One region of the Streptomyces sp. NPDC127595 genome, then DNA from elsewhere that is predicted to be linked to it. Evidence: riboswitches for the same ligand, from Rfam matches in the RefSeq annotation. Region 1 holds a riboswitch; each other region holds the start of a gene.

Region 1 (4,441 bases):
CGATGAGTTTCCGGCCCTGGGCCAGGTCCCTCGGCCGGCCGACCGCGAGGAGGGCGACCAGGCGGCCGTCGTGCAGCCAGCAGACCGTCCAGGCGGCGCCGGACGGGTCACCGCGCCAGACGGTGGTGTCCGCGGGGGCGTGGTGGCCGACGTACTGGACGAAGCGGCCGAACTGCTCGGACCAGAAGTACGGGACGGGGTCGTACGCCATTGGGGACTCGCCGATGATGTTCGCCGCCACCGTGCGCGGGCCCTGGAGGGCGTTGTCCCAGTGGTGGACCAGAAGGCGGTCCTCGTACCTTCCCGAAGGGAAGGAGGCGCAGTCGCCGACCGCGTAGACGTCCGGCACCGAGGTGCGCAGATGGTCGTCGGCCACGACCTCGCGGTGGGCGCCGAGCTCGATGCCGGAGCCGCTGAGCCAGGCGGTGGCGGGGCGCGCTCCGATGCCGACGACCACGGCGCCCGCGGGCACCCGGGAGCCGTCGTCCAGCACCACCGCGCCGGGCTCGACGCGCTCCACGCGCGCGTGGGTGCGCAATGTGGCCCCGCTGTCCGCGTACCAGGCGGCCATCGGGGCGGCCACCTCGGCGGGCAGCGCCCCGGCGAGCGGCCGGTCGGCCGCCTCGATGACGGTCACCACGCACCCCGCCTCACGCGCCGCGGTGGCGAACTCGGCGCCGATCCAGCCCGCCCCCACCACCACGATGTCGTGCTGCTGGGCGAGCACGGGACGCAGCCGTTCGGCGTCGTCCAGGGTGCGCAGCAGATGAACCCCGGGCACGCCCTCCGCGCCCGGCAGCCGGATCGGTTCCGCGCCCGTCGCGATGACCAGGGCGTCGTACGGCACCGGCCCCGCGGCCGTGTCCAGTTCGTGGTCCCCGGGGCGTACGCCGAGCGCCTCGCGCCCGAGCCGCAGGTCGATGCCCAGTGCCTCGAAGTCGAGGTCGAAGGCGGAGCCCTCGGCCTTGCCGAGCAGTACGGCCTTGGACAGCGGTGGCCGGTCGTACGGCTGGTGCGGCTCCGCCCCGATCAGCGTCACGCCGCCGGTGAAGCCCTGTTCCCGCAGGGCGACCGCGGTCTGTACGCCCGCCATGCCCGCGCCCACGACGACGACCTGCCGTACCGTCCGCTCCTGAACCTGCGTCTTCTCGGTCACCTGATCACCATAGACAGCTGACAATTCGTCAGTCAGGTGGCGTGCTCAGTGACCTGCTCCACACCGCCCGTCCTGACCTGCTCCGCGTCACCCGGCGCGACCTCCTCCACGACGCTGGTCCCGCTGCCCCGCTGTGACTCCCACTCCCAGGTCTCCTCCAGGCGCACGCGCCCGTCGGGCAGCTCCGTCACGCGGGACACGCAGTGCCCCGAGGAGGTGCTGCCGTCGCGCTTCAGCTGTACGTACCGGAAGTCGAGGCGGTCACCCTCGCGGGTACCCAGGAGATGGCCGCGTACGACGTCGCCGCCCGCGTACTCGGCCCAGATCTCGCCGTCCTGCTCGTGGTACGTGAAACGGGTGCGGGTACCCACCTGACCCGGCGCCTGGTCGGCGACCGGGGACAGGACGAGACCGTCGAGCGAACGGGCCATGGACGGAGGCTCCCTTACTGAGACATACGGCAGCGAGCTAGGCTGGCCAACGTAAAGCACTCGCGGGAGTCCGGACGCACCGGGCTGAGAGGGAGGCTGGAACGGCCTCCGACCGTACGAACCTGATCCGGGTCATGCCGGCGAAGGGAGGAGCTGGACGCCCATGTCGCGTACGCCATCAGACACATCCCACACTTCAGGCACCACAGATGTCCTGGTCATCGGGGGCGGAATCATCGGGCTGGTGACGGCCTGGCGGGCCGCGCAGCGCGGGCTGACGACCACGGTGGTGGACCCGGAGCCCGGCGGCGGTGCCGCGCAGGTCGCGGCCGGCATGCTCGCCGCCGTCACAGAGCTGCACTACGGCGAGCAGACCCTGCTGAGCCTCAACCTCGACTCCGCGCACCGCTACCCGGACTTCGTCGCCGAGCTCACCGAGGCGACGGGGCAGGACCTCGGCTACCGCCGCTGCGGCACCCTGGCCGTCGCACTGGACGCCGACGACCGCGCCCACCTTCGCGAACTGCACACCCTGCAACGTCAGTCGGGGCTCGACTCGGAGTGGCTCAGCGGCCGTGAGTGCCGCCGCCTGGAGCCGATGCTCGCGCCCGGCGTGCGGGGCGGGCTGCGGGTCGACGGCGACCACCAGGTCGATCCGCGCCGGCTCGCGAAGGCCCTGGTCACGGCGTGCGAGCGGGCCGGAGTGGTGTTCCGCCGGACGTGGGCCGAGCGCCTGGGCGTGGTACGGAACCGGGCCCAGGGAGTCGTCACCGCGGACGGCACCAAGCTGTCGGCCGGGCAGCTGGTCCTCGCCGCGGGCAGCCTCAGCGGACGCCTCGCGGGCGTTCCCGAGGCCGTGCTGCCACCCGTGCGCCCCGTGAAGGGGCAGGTGCTGCGGCTGACCGTGCCCCGGCCGTACGCGCCCTTCCTCAGCCGCACCGTGCGTGCCGTCGTCCGCGGCAGCCACGTCTACCTGGTGCCGCGCGAGAACGGCGAGCTCGTCGTCGGCGCGACCAGCGAGGAGCTGGGCTGGGACACGACGGTGACCGCGGGCGGCGTGTACGAGCTGCTGCGCGACGCCCATGAGCTGGTCCCCGGGATCACCGAGCTGCCGCTCACCGAGACGCGCGCCGGACTGCGCCCCGCCTCGCCCGACAACGCGCCGCTGCTCGGTCCGACCGAGCTCGACGGGCTCCTCCTGGCGACCGGGCACTACCGCAACGGCGTCCTGCTGACCCCCGTCACCGGTGACGCGATGGCGCACGTCCTGACCACCGGTGAACTCCCGGACGTCGCACGCCCCTTCTCCCCCAAGCGCTTCAGCCCGGCCCGCACGGAGCAGCCCGCATGAGCATCCTCGTCAGCGTCTTCGTCAACGGAGAGCGGCAGCGGATCGCCGCCGGCACCGCTCTCGACACCCTCGTCGCGGCGCTCACCCCGGCCCCGTCCGGAGTCGCCGCCGCGCTCAACGAAACCGTCGTCCCGCGCGGACAGTGGTCCTCCACCTCCCTCTCCGAGGGAGACCGCGTCGAAGTCCTCACCGCCGTCCAAGGAGGCTGACCCATGGCCGACGATCCCTTCGTCCTCGGTGGTACGTCCTTCTCGTCCCGTCTGATCATGGGTACGGGGGGTGCGCCCAGCCTCGATGTCCTGGAGCGCTCGCTCGTCGCCTCCGGCACGGAGCTGACGACGGTCGCGATGCGGCGCGTAAACGCTTACGTGCACGGTTCGGTGCTGTCCGTCCTCGACCGGCTCGGCATCCGGGTGCTGCCGAACACGGCGGGCTGCTTCACCGCGGGCGAGGCCGTACTGACCGCCCGCCTCGCGCGCGAGGCGCTGGGCACCGACGTGATCAAGCTGGAGGTCATCGCCGACGAGCGCACGCTGCTGCCCGATCCGATCGAGCTGCTCGACGCGGCGGAGACGCTGGTGGACGACGGGTTCACCGTGCTGCCGTACACGAACGACGACCCTGTGCTCGCGCGGAAACTCGAAGACGTCGGGTGCGCCGCGATCATGCCACTGGGGTCGCCGATCGGGTCCGGGCTCGGGATCCGGAACCCGCACAACTTCCAGCTGATCGTGGAGCACGCGCGCGTGCCGGTGATTCTGGACGCGGGGGCCGGTACGGCGTCCGATGCCGCGCTCGCGATGGAGCTGGGGTGTGCGGGGGTGATGCTCGCCTCCGCCGTGACCCGGGCCAAGGAGCCCGTGCTCATGGCCGAGGGCATGCGGCATGCGGTGGAGGCGGGGCGGCTCGCCTACCGGGCGGGGCGGATTCCTCGGCGGCACTTCGCCGAGGCGTCTTCCCCTGCGGAGGGGCTCGCTCGGCTGGATCCGGAGCGGCCTGCCTTCTGACTGCCGTCCGTGGTTGCTGCTTCAGGACTTCCCCGCCCGCGCACCGCCCGTTTCCACCCCGTTGGAAGGTGTGCGTTCTCCCGTGGGGGTCCCCTCCGTCGGCGGCCGCCGGTGTCTCGCGGGCTGTGCGACACCCCGCCCTCGGCGGCTGCCGCGTGCCCTCGTGGACGTGCGGTGTGCGTCACAGGTCGGCTTCAGTCCAGACCCGGTATCGGCTGAACGGGTGGGGGTGACAGTGGTGGCTCGTAGACTCACCTGCGTGGATACGACCCTTCAGGACCCGCTTGTCGGGCAGCTGCTCGACGGCCGCTATCGCGTGGACGCGCGGATCGCGGTCGGCGGGATGGCCACGGTCTACCGGGCCCTGGACACCCGCCTCGACCGTGTGCTCGCCCTCAAGGTGATGCACCCGGCCCTGGCGGCGGACGGCTCGTTCGTCGAGCGGTTCATCCGCGAGGCCAAGTCAGTGGCCCGGCTCGCGCACCCCAATGTGGTG
Region 2 (4,441 bases), on a different contig from region 1:
CAGCCGCAGGGCGGTCTCCCGGCGCCGTACGGTCCAGGCGTGCACGGCGAGAATCGCGCCGACCGCCACGAACTGGATGATCGTCAGCACCGCGGCCGTGGAGAGGTCGAAGATCTCCGAGGTCTGCCGGTAGATCTCGACTTCGAGGGTTGAGAAGGTGGGGCCGCCGAGGATCTGCACCACACCGAAGGAGGTGAAGGTGAAGAGGAACACCATCAGCGCGGCGGCGGCCACGGCCGGGCTCAGGGCCGGCAGCGTCACCTTCCGCCAGGCTGCGAACCGGGAGGCGCCGAGCATCCGGGCGGTCTCCTCCTGACGCGGGTCGAGCTGCGACCAGAGCCCGCCGACCGTCCGGACGACGACCGCGTAGTTGAAGAAGACATGCGCGAGCAGGATCGCCCAGACAGTGGTGTCCAGCCGTACGCCCCACAGCTCGTCCAGAAGCCCGCCCCGGCCGACCAGCGCCAGGAACGCCGTGCCGACGACGACCGTCGGCAGTACGAACGGCACGGTCACCACCGCCCGGAGCACTTGCTTGCCCCTGAAATCGAAGCGCGCGAAGACATACGCGCCGGGGAGTGCGATCAGCAGCGTGAGCGCGGTCGAGGCGAGCGCCTGCCAGGTGGTGAACCACAGCACGTGCCGGATGTCGGACTGCGCGAGGACATCCCCGATCCGCCCGAGCTGCCAGACCCCGTTGGCCTTGAGGCCGCGGGCCACGATCGCCGCCACGGGGTAGGCGAAGAAGACGCCGAAGAACGCGACGGGCAGGGCCATGAGCCCGAGCCGCGCCGCGCTTCCCCGACGGGACTGCCTGCGGGAGCCGCTACGCTCCCGGGGCGTCACTTCAGTACGAGTGAGGTCCACGACTTGACCCACTGGTCACGGTTCTCGGCGATCTTGCTGGGGGCCATGGTCTCGGGGTCCTTGGCCTGCGGCCCGAACTCCGTGAACTCGGCCGGCACCTTCGCGCCCTCCACCACCGGGTAGACGAACATGTTCAGCGGCATGTCGTCCTGGAACCTCTTGGTGATCAGGAAGTCGATGAGCGCCTCGCCGCCCTTGGTGTTCTTCGCGTTGCTCAGCAGCCCCGCGTACTCGACCTGCCGGAAGCAGGTGCCGGTCGCGACGCCGGTCGGGGCCGTCGTCGGCTTCGGGTCGGCGTAGATGACCTCGGCAGGCGGCGAGGAGGCGTACGAGACGACGAGCGGCCGGTCCGCCTTGGCCTTCTTGCCGCCCGCGGACCCGGAGAAGTCCTCGTTGTACGCCTGCTCCCAGCCGTCGACGACCTCGACGCCGTTGGCCTTGAGCTTCGTCCAGTAGTCCTGCCACCCGTCGTCGCCGTACTTCGCGGCCGTCCCGAGCAGGAAGCCGAGGCCCGGCGAGGAGGTGGAGGCGTTCTCGGTGACGAGCAGGTTCTTGTACTCGGGCTTGATCAGGTCGTCGAAGGACTGCGGCGGCGTCAGCTTGTGCTCGCTGAAGTAGGCCTTGTCGTAGTTGACGCAGATGTCGCCGGTGTCGATGGGCGTCACCCGGTGCTTGCCCTCGTCGACCCGGTACTCCGGGAGGATCTGGTCCGAGCCCTTGGCGTCGTACGACTGGAAGAGCCCGTTGTCGAGCGCGCGGGACAGCAGGGTGTTGTCGACGCCGAAGAAGACGTCGCCCTGCGGGTTGTCCTTGGTGAGGATCGCCTTGTTGACGGCCTGCCCCGCGTCGCCGTCCTTGAGGACCTTGACCGTGTACCCGGACTCCTTCTCGAAGGCGCTCAGCACGTCCTTGGAGTAGGCGAAGGAGTCATGGCTGACGAGGGTCACGGCCTTGGAGTCAGCGTCACTGCTCCCGCTGTCGGACGAGCCGCACGCGGAGAGCGTGACGAGCCCCAGACCGACCACGACGGCCGTGATCGTCTTCTTCTTGCTCACTGAATTCCTCCTGGGATGACCAGGAAGAGACGCGGCCCTGCCCGGGAACCCCTGAGGGTCCCCGGGCAGGGCGCAACAGCTTGAGTATTGACCGAACTTCCTACCCAGAATGACCTGGGCAAGGTTCTGAGGGTCTGCGGCCCGCCGGTGACCCGGCTACCGCACTCTCAGCGCTGTGGCGCTCCCCTGTCGGAATATGAAGATGTGGATTGTGCGGTTGTTCCCAGTCAGGTTACCGCTCGGTGGCCGCGAGCTGTCCGCACGCCCCGTCGATCTCCTGACCACGGGTGTCGCGAACGGTGACCGGCACCCCGTGGGCCGCGATCGCCTCGACGAACGCCTTCTCGTCCACGGGCCGCGAGGCGGTCCACTTCGAACCCGGCGTCGGGTTCAGCGGGATGAGATTGACATGCACGGGCTTGCCCTTGAGCATCCGCCCGAGCCGGTCACCACGCCACGCCTGGTCGTTGATGTCCCTGATCAGCGCGTACTCGATGGAGAGCCGGCGCCCCGACTTGGCCGCGTACTCCCAGCCGGCGTCGAGCACCTCCCGCACCTGCCACCGCGTGTTCACGGGTACGAGGGTGTCGCGCAGCTCGTCGTCGGGCGCGTGCAGGGAGATGGCGAGGCGGCACTTGAAGCCCTCGTCGGAGAACCGGTTGATCGCCGGGACGAGCCCGACGGTCGACACGGTGATGCCCCGCTGCGAGAGGCCGAGCCCGTCGGGCTCGGGGTCGGTCAGCGCGCGGATCGCCCCGACCACCCTCTTGTAGTTGGCCAGCGGCTCGCCCATCCCCATGAAGACGATGTTGCTGAGCCGCGACGGACCACCCGGGATCTCGCCGTCCCGAAGCGCCCGCATGCCATCGACGATCTGGTGCACGATCTCGCCGGTGGAGAGGTTGCGGTCGAGCCCGGCCTGTCCGGTCGCGCAGAACGGACAGTTCATCCCGCACCCGGCCTGCGAGCTGATGCACATGGTCACCCGGTCCGGGTACCGCATCAGCACGGACTCGACGAGCGTGCCGTCGAAGAGCCGCCACAAGGTCTTGCGAGTGGTCTCCTGGTCGGTCGACAGATGCCGCACGACCGTCATCAGCTCGGGAAGCAACGCCTCCTGAAGCTTCCCGCGCGAGGCGGCCGGGATGTCCGTCCACTCCGCGGGGTCGTGCGCGTACCGCGCGAAGTAGTGCTGCGACAGCTGCTTGGCACGAAACGGCTTCTCGCCGATCGCAGCAACCGCTTCTTTACGCTCAGCGGGCGTGAGATCAGCAAGATGCCGCGGCGGCTTCTTGGCTCCGCGCGGGGCGACGAATGTGAGTTCTCCGGGCTTAGGCATGGCCGTACCAGTGTCGCAGATCAAATTCATGTGACCTGCGGCCCGAGTCACGCGCACTCAGCGGGGGGCTCTGACGGCTCGGCGCCGCACCGCTTCCGTGCCGCCCAGTTCGTCGAGCAGTTCAGCAAGCACCGCCCGGAGCTCGGCCAGTCGCTGCTCACCGACCCGCTCGGCCAGGCGCCGGTCCTGAACCCTCCGCGCACGCCGGGCTGCGTCCACCGCCGAGCGGCCCCGGCCGGTCAGGCGAATGCGACGGATGCGGGCGTCGCGGGGGTCGGGGACGCGTTCGGTGTAGCCAAGGCGTTCGAGGTCGGCCACGGCTTTGGAGGCGCCCTGCTGGGTCATCTCGAGCTTGGCGGCCAGTTCACCGACCGTCGGCTGCCCCTCGATGAGGTGCTGGAAGACGTAACCGTGGGAGATGCGCAGGTCACCGAAGCCCTGGCCGTCGAGTTGCTGCTGGATACGGTCAGCGGCGGCGGAGCCGACGAAGAGCGCGAGCGTGCCGGTGTCCAGGTCCTGCGGTGCGACGGGTTGCTGCATGAGGACATCCTGCATTCGACAACCAAGGTTGTGCAATCATGCTTGTGCAACTAGCGTTGTTTTTATGCCTCCTTTCCAACAGCACCCCGACATCGACACGGCCATCCGCTACCACGAAGCGGTTTCGCGATTCGCCGCCGGCCCGGAGCTCGCCGCCTTCTTCCACGAGGACGCGGTCCACCACGAACTGCCCAACGTTCTCTTCCCTGACGGCGCGAGCCGGAGCGTGGGCGAGCTGACCACGGCGGCGGAAGCCGGCCGGAAGCGCCTCAGCGAGCAGAAGTTCGAGGTGATCAACGCGGTCGCCGCCGGTGGCCAGGTGGCCCTCGAGGTGGTGTGGACCGGCACGCTTGCAGTGCCCTTGGGGGAACTGCCCGCCGGTTACACGATTCGGGCCCACATCGCGACCTTCCTGGACTTCCGCGACGGGAAGATCGCCGGACAGCGGAACTACGACTGCTACGAGCGCCTCGGCCCCACCTGAAGGCCCACGGTCGCCGCCGCTGCACAAACAGAGGGGCTCGCCGCCCAGTGGACGACGAGCCCCTCATGTACAAAACAACAGGTCAGCCTCGCTTGAGCAGGGCTCAACCGGACCCGACGAAGATCACCAGCAGCAACCACACCACCGGAGCCGTGG
Region 3 (4,441 bases), on a different contig from region 1:
GGCGGCGGCCCTTCCCGCCGCGCACCGGCGTCCTGGCGGCCCCCACGGGCTCCACAGGTGCGTCGGGGGCCCCGGCCCCGGGCCGGCCGGCCGGAGTCCCCGTGCGGTCGGCCGAGACGACCAGGGCGGCCAGTGCGGTGGTGACGGGCACGGAGGCGACCAGGCCGATCGATCCGACCAGGGTGCGCACGATCTCCTCGGCGACCAGTTCGCTGTTGGCGACTGAGCCGATGCTGCTCTGCGCGATCGAGAAGAGCAGCAGGAGGGGCAGCGCCGCACCCGCGTAAGCCAGGACGAGCGTGTTGACGACCGAGGCGATGTGGTCGCGGCCGATGCGGATGCCCGCGCGGTACAGCCCCCGCCAGCCCATCGCCGGATTCGCCTCGTGCAGCTCCCAGACCGCGGAGGTCTGCGTCACCGTCACGTCGTCGAGCACACCGAGCGAACCGATGATGACGCCGGCGAGCAGCAGACCGCTCATGTCGATGGACGGATACAGGCCGTGGATCAGGCCGGTGTTGTCGTCCGTGTTGCCGGTCAGCGCGGCCCAGTCGATGAACACGGAGCCCAGCAAACCGATCAGCAGCAGCGAGAGCAGGGTGCCGATCACCGCCACCGAGGTCCGCGCCGAGAGGCCATGGCACATGTAGAGGGCGATCAGCATGATGGCGCTGGCCCCGACGACCGCCACGACCAGCGGGTTCGAGCCTTGCAGGATGGCGGGCAGGATGAAGAACGTCAGGATCATGAAGCTGACGGCCAGTGCGACCAGCGCCATGACACCGCGCAGCCGGCCGACCCCCACGACGATCAGCGCGAAGATCCCGGCGAGCACCGCCATCGGGATCCTGCGGTTCACATCGCTGACCGAGTACTGCAGGTCCTTCGGCGCGGAGGGTTCGTACGCGACGACGACCTTCTCGCCCTGGTGCAACTGGCGTGACTGATCAGGCTGGACGATCTCGGTGAACGTACGGCCCTTGTCGCTGCCGGTGTCGACCCGGATCGTCGCCTTCTTGCAGTCGCCCGTCGCCTGCTGCTGTGCCGAGGAGCCCTCGGCGGTGGAGGTGTCGCCGGTCGGGGTCTCCCCCGAGGCGTTCACGGAATCGCAGTCCACCTGGTCGATCTTGGTGACCGTCGCCTGCTGGGTCTGCCGGTCGAAACCGACGCCGGTGCGCTCGTGCCCCGGGGCGCCGCCCGGCCAGAGCACCACGAGCCCCACGACGACCGCGGCGGCGAAGGGGATCAGTACCGCGCCGATGACCTTGCGCAGATGCTTGGAGACGGGGGCGGCGGGGCCATGGCTGTGACTGTGCGAATGGCCGTGGCTGTCGCCCGGCCCCTGTCCACCACCGGGCCCCTGTCCACCACCGGGCCCATGGCCGCCGCCCAGTCCTTGGCCGCCACCGGACCCTTGGCCGCCACCGGACCCCTGCCCACCGCCTGGCCCATGGACGCCACCGGGCCCCTGCCCACCGCCCGGCCCATGGCCGTCGCCGGGGCCTCTGCCGCCGCCCGGGCCGTGCCCGTGGCCGTCGCCGGGGCCATGTCCGTGCGGTGACTCGGACGGCGGAATAGGGGGCTGCTGCATCGTGGTCACCGACCGATCATCGCAAGAACGGAAGGGGCCCACTGTTCAGCGCGCCCGATGTGACGCTAGCGTGGAGGCACCTTTGCACACGCGGGAGCTCGGAGCACCGGGCTGAGAGGGCGCTGACCTTCGTCTTAGCGATGTTTCACATGAAACATCGGCAGACGGAATCCGCTGCGTCGACCGCCGAACCTGTTACCGGGTAATGCCGGCGTAGGGAGTAGGTCTCATGACCAACAAGGACGTAGTAGGCACGCCTGTCTCCAGCCAGACGGACGGGGCCCCATCCCCGTCCCAGAACGACGGAGCTGGGCAGTCCATCGGCTGGCACAAGGCGTACGTCGAGGGTTCGCGCCCCGATCTGCGGGTGCCGGTCCGTCAGGTACACCTCACCAACGGCCAGTCCGTCACGCTGTACGACACCTCCGGTCCGTACACCGATCCGACCGTCGACACCGATGTACGCAGGGGTCTGGCACCGCTGCGCGAGCACTGGATCATCGCCCGCGGTGACACCGAGGAGTACGCGGGCCGCCCGGTCCGTCCCGAGGACGACGGGATCAAGCACACCTCACCGCGCGGGGGCCTCCGTAACCTCGACGCGGTCTTCCCGGGGCGGCCGCGCCAGCCGCGCCGGGGCCGCTCCGGACAGGCCGTCACGCAGCTCGCGTACGCCCGGCGCGGCGAGATCACGCCCGAGATGGAGTTCGTGGCGGTGCGCGAGAACGTCGCCGCCGAGGTCGTACGCGAGGAGATCGCCGCGGGCCGCGCGGTGCTGCCGGTGAACATCAACCACCCGGAGATCGAGCCGATGATCATCGGCAAGCGGTTCCTGGTGAAGGTCAACGCGAACATCGGCAACTCCGCGGTGACCTCCTCCATCGAGGAGGAGGTGGACAAAATGACCTGGGCCACGAAGTGGGGCGCGGATACGGTCATGGACCTGTCCACCGGCCGCAACATCCACACCACCCGCGAGTGGGTCCTGCGCAACTCCCCCGTACCGATCGGCACCGTGCCGCTCTACCAGGCGTTGGAGAAGGTGGACGGCCGCGCCGAGGAGCTGACCTGGGAGATCTACAAGGACACGGTCATCGAGCAGGCCGAGCAGGGCGTGGACTACATGACGGTCCACGCGGGCGTGCGCCTGCCCTACGTACCGCTCACCGCGAACCGCAAGACCGGCATCGTCTCGCGCGGCGGCTCGATCATGGCGGCGTGGTGCCTGGCCCACCACCAGGAGAGTTTCCTCTACGAGAACTTCGAGGAGCTGTGCGAGATCCTCGCGGCGTACGACGTCACGTACTCACTCGGTGACGGGCTGCGGCCGGGGTCGATCGCGGACGCCAACGACGCGGCGCAGTTCGCGGAGTTGAGGACGCTCGGGGAACTCAACACGATCGCGAAGCGTTTCAATGTTCAGACCATGATCGAAGGCCCGGGACATGTCCCGATGCACAAGATCAAGGAGAACATCGACCTTCAGCAGGAGATCTGTGATGAAGCTCCGTTCTATACGCTCGGTCCGCTGACGACGGACGTCGCGCCGGCGTACGACCACATCACCTCCGGCATCGGTGCCGCGATGATCGCCTGGTGGGGCACGGCCATGCTCTGCTATGTCACGCCCAAGGAGCACTTGGGCCTGCCCAACCGTGACGACGTCAAGACGGGCGTCATCACCTACAAGATCGCCGCCCACGCAGCCGACCTCGCCAAGGGGCACCCAGGTGCGCAGGTATGGGACGACGCGCTGTCCGACGCCCGCTTCGAGTTCCGCTGGGAGGACCAGTTCAATCTGGCCCTCGACCCGGACACGGCACGGGAGTTCCACGACGAGACACTCCCGGCCGAGCCCGCCAAGACGGCCCACTTCTGCTCCATGTGCGGGCCGAAGTTCTGCTCCATGAAGATCAGCCACAGCATCACGGAGCAGTTCGGCGGTACGGCGGCTGCGGGGGCCTCCGCCGAGGAGGTCGCCGAGGGAATGCTGCAGAAGTCGAAGGAGTTCGCGGCGAGCGGCAACCGGGTGTATCTGCCCTTGGCCGACTGACGGGAACGCGGGCAGTGCGCCGGAGCTGTGGGGACCGGCCCGGCGCACTGCGCGGTCGCCTGTTGCCCCAGCTGCCCGGCCCGGGTGACCGCGGTACGGCAGCTGGGCCTCGCCTGAGGCCGAGGCCGCCGCGTGGGGCGTACTCAGGCGAACGGATGCGGACTAACGCGCGCGTGAGAAACGTACGCAGCCGACCGGAGACGGGGCCCGTGCCTATGTGGCGCGGGCCCGGTTCCCCGGCACGGGATACTCCCCGACGGTCGGCCGGCCGGGTCCTACTCCGGCTGGTGTTCGGGCCCCCCGAAGTCCGGGCTGGAGAAGTCCGGGCTTGAGTAGCTCGGGCGCGGGCCCGCTGCCGGGCCGCCGTCGGGGCTGCTGAACCCCGGCCGGTTGTAGCCCAGTTGCGGCATGCGGCTCGTCGGTGTCGGCGACGGACGGCCGAATGCTGCCGAGCCCGGGTCCGCGAGAGCCTCCCGGAGGAACGGCATGATGCCGCGCTCCAGAAGGGCCTCGCGCCAGGCTTCCCTGGCCCGGGCGACCTCTTCGTCGAGCTCGCCGCGTGCTCCTGCCAGGAGCGAGGACGAGCCGTTGCGCAGTGCGGTGAGCAGGAGGCCGACCGCGGCGACCAGAATCGCGGCCGCCGTGACCGCGCCGAAGACCCACCCGGTGGTCAGGAGGGTCTTGGCGAACGCCGGCTCGGGGTCGATCATTTTCAGGATGTACCCCACGAGCAGGAATATCGCCGCGGCCGTCCCGGCGAGGACGGGGGCGAGTACCGCGACGATGGCGACGGCGCC

The links. Region 1 has a riboswitch for thiamine pyrophosphate ahead of thiO (glycine oxidase ThiO). Riboswitches for the same ligand answer to the same signal wherever they lie in the genome.
Region 2: another riboswitch for thiamine pyrophosphate. It lies ahead of ACFVKT_RS14670 (thiamine ABC transporter substrate binding subunit); the one in region 1 lies ahead of thiO (glycine oxidase ThiO).
Region 3: another riboswitch for thiamine pyrophosphate. It lies ahead of thiC (phosphomethylpyrimidine synthase ThiC); the one in region 1 lies ahead of thiO (glycine oxidase ThiO).

What each region holds. Positions count from the first base shown of each region.
Region 1 is NZ_JBHXWK010000013.1:164,996-169,436, forward strand. It holds gene ACFVKT_RS33480 (NAD(P)/FAD-dependent oxidoreductase) at 1-1,093, opposite strand, end outside; gene ACFVKT_RS33485 (hypothetical protein) at 1,189-1,587, opposite strand; TPP riboswitch at 1,640-1,754, shown strand; gene thiO (glycine oxidase ThiO) at 1,751-2,938, shown strand; gene thiS (sulfur carrier protein ThiS) at 2,935-3,147, shown strand; gene ACFVKT_RS33500 (thiazole synthase) at 3,151-3,945, shown strand; gene pknB (Stk1 family PASTA domain-containing Ser/Thr kinase) at 4,205-4,441, shown strand, end outside.
Region 2 is NZ_JBHXWK010000004.1:109,925-114,365, forward strand. It holds gene ACFVKT_RS14665 (ABC transporter permease) at 1-867, opposite strand, end outside; gene ACFVKT_RS14670 (thiamine ABC transporter substrate binding subunit) at 843-1,922, opposite strand; TPP riboswitch at 2,002-2,120, opposite strand; gene rlmN (23S rRNA (adenine(2503)-C(2))-methyltransferase RlmN) at 2,155-3,261, opposite strand; gene ACFVKT_RS14680 (MarR family winged helix-turn-helix transcriptional regulator) at 3,319-3,801, opposite strand; gene ACFVKT_RS14685 (nuclear transport factor 2 family protein) at 3,866-4,285, shown strand; gene ACFVKT_RS14690 (phosphatidate cytidylyltransferase) at 4,389-4,441, opposite strand, start outside.
Region 3 is NZ_JBHXWK010000003.1:425,518-429,958, forward strand. It holds gene ACFVKT_RS12945 (YibE/F family protein) at 1-1,600, opposite strand, end outside; TPP riboswitch at 1,672-1,828, shown strand; gene thiC (phosphomethylpyrimidine synthase ThiC) at 1,821-3,644, shown strand; gene ACFVKT_RS12955 (hypothetical protein) at 3,920-4,441, opposite strand, start outside.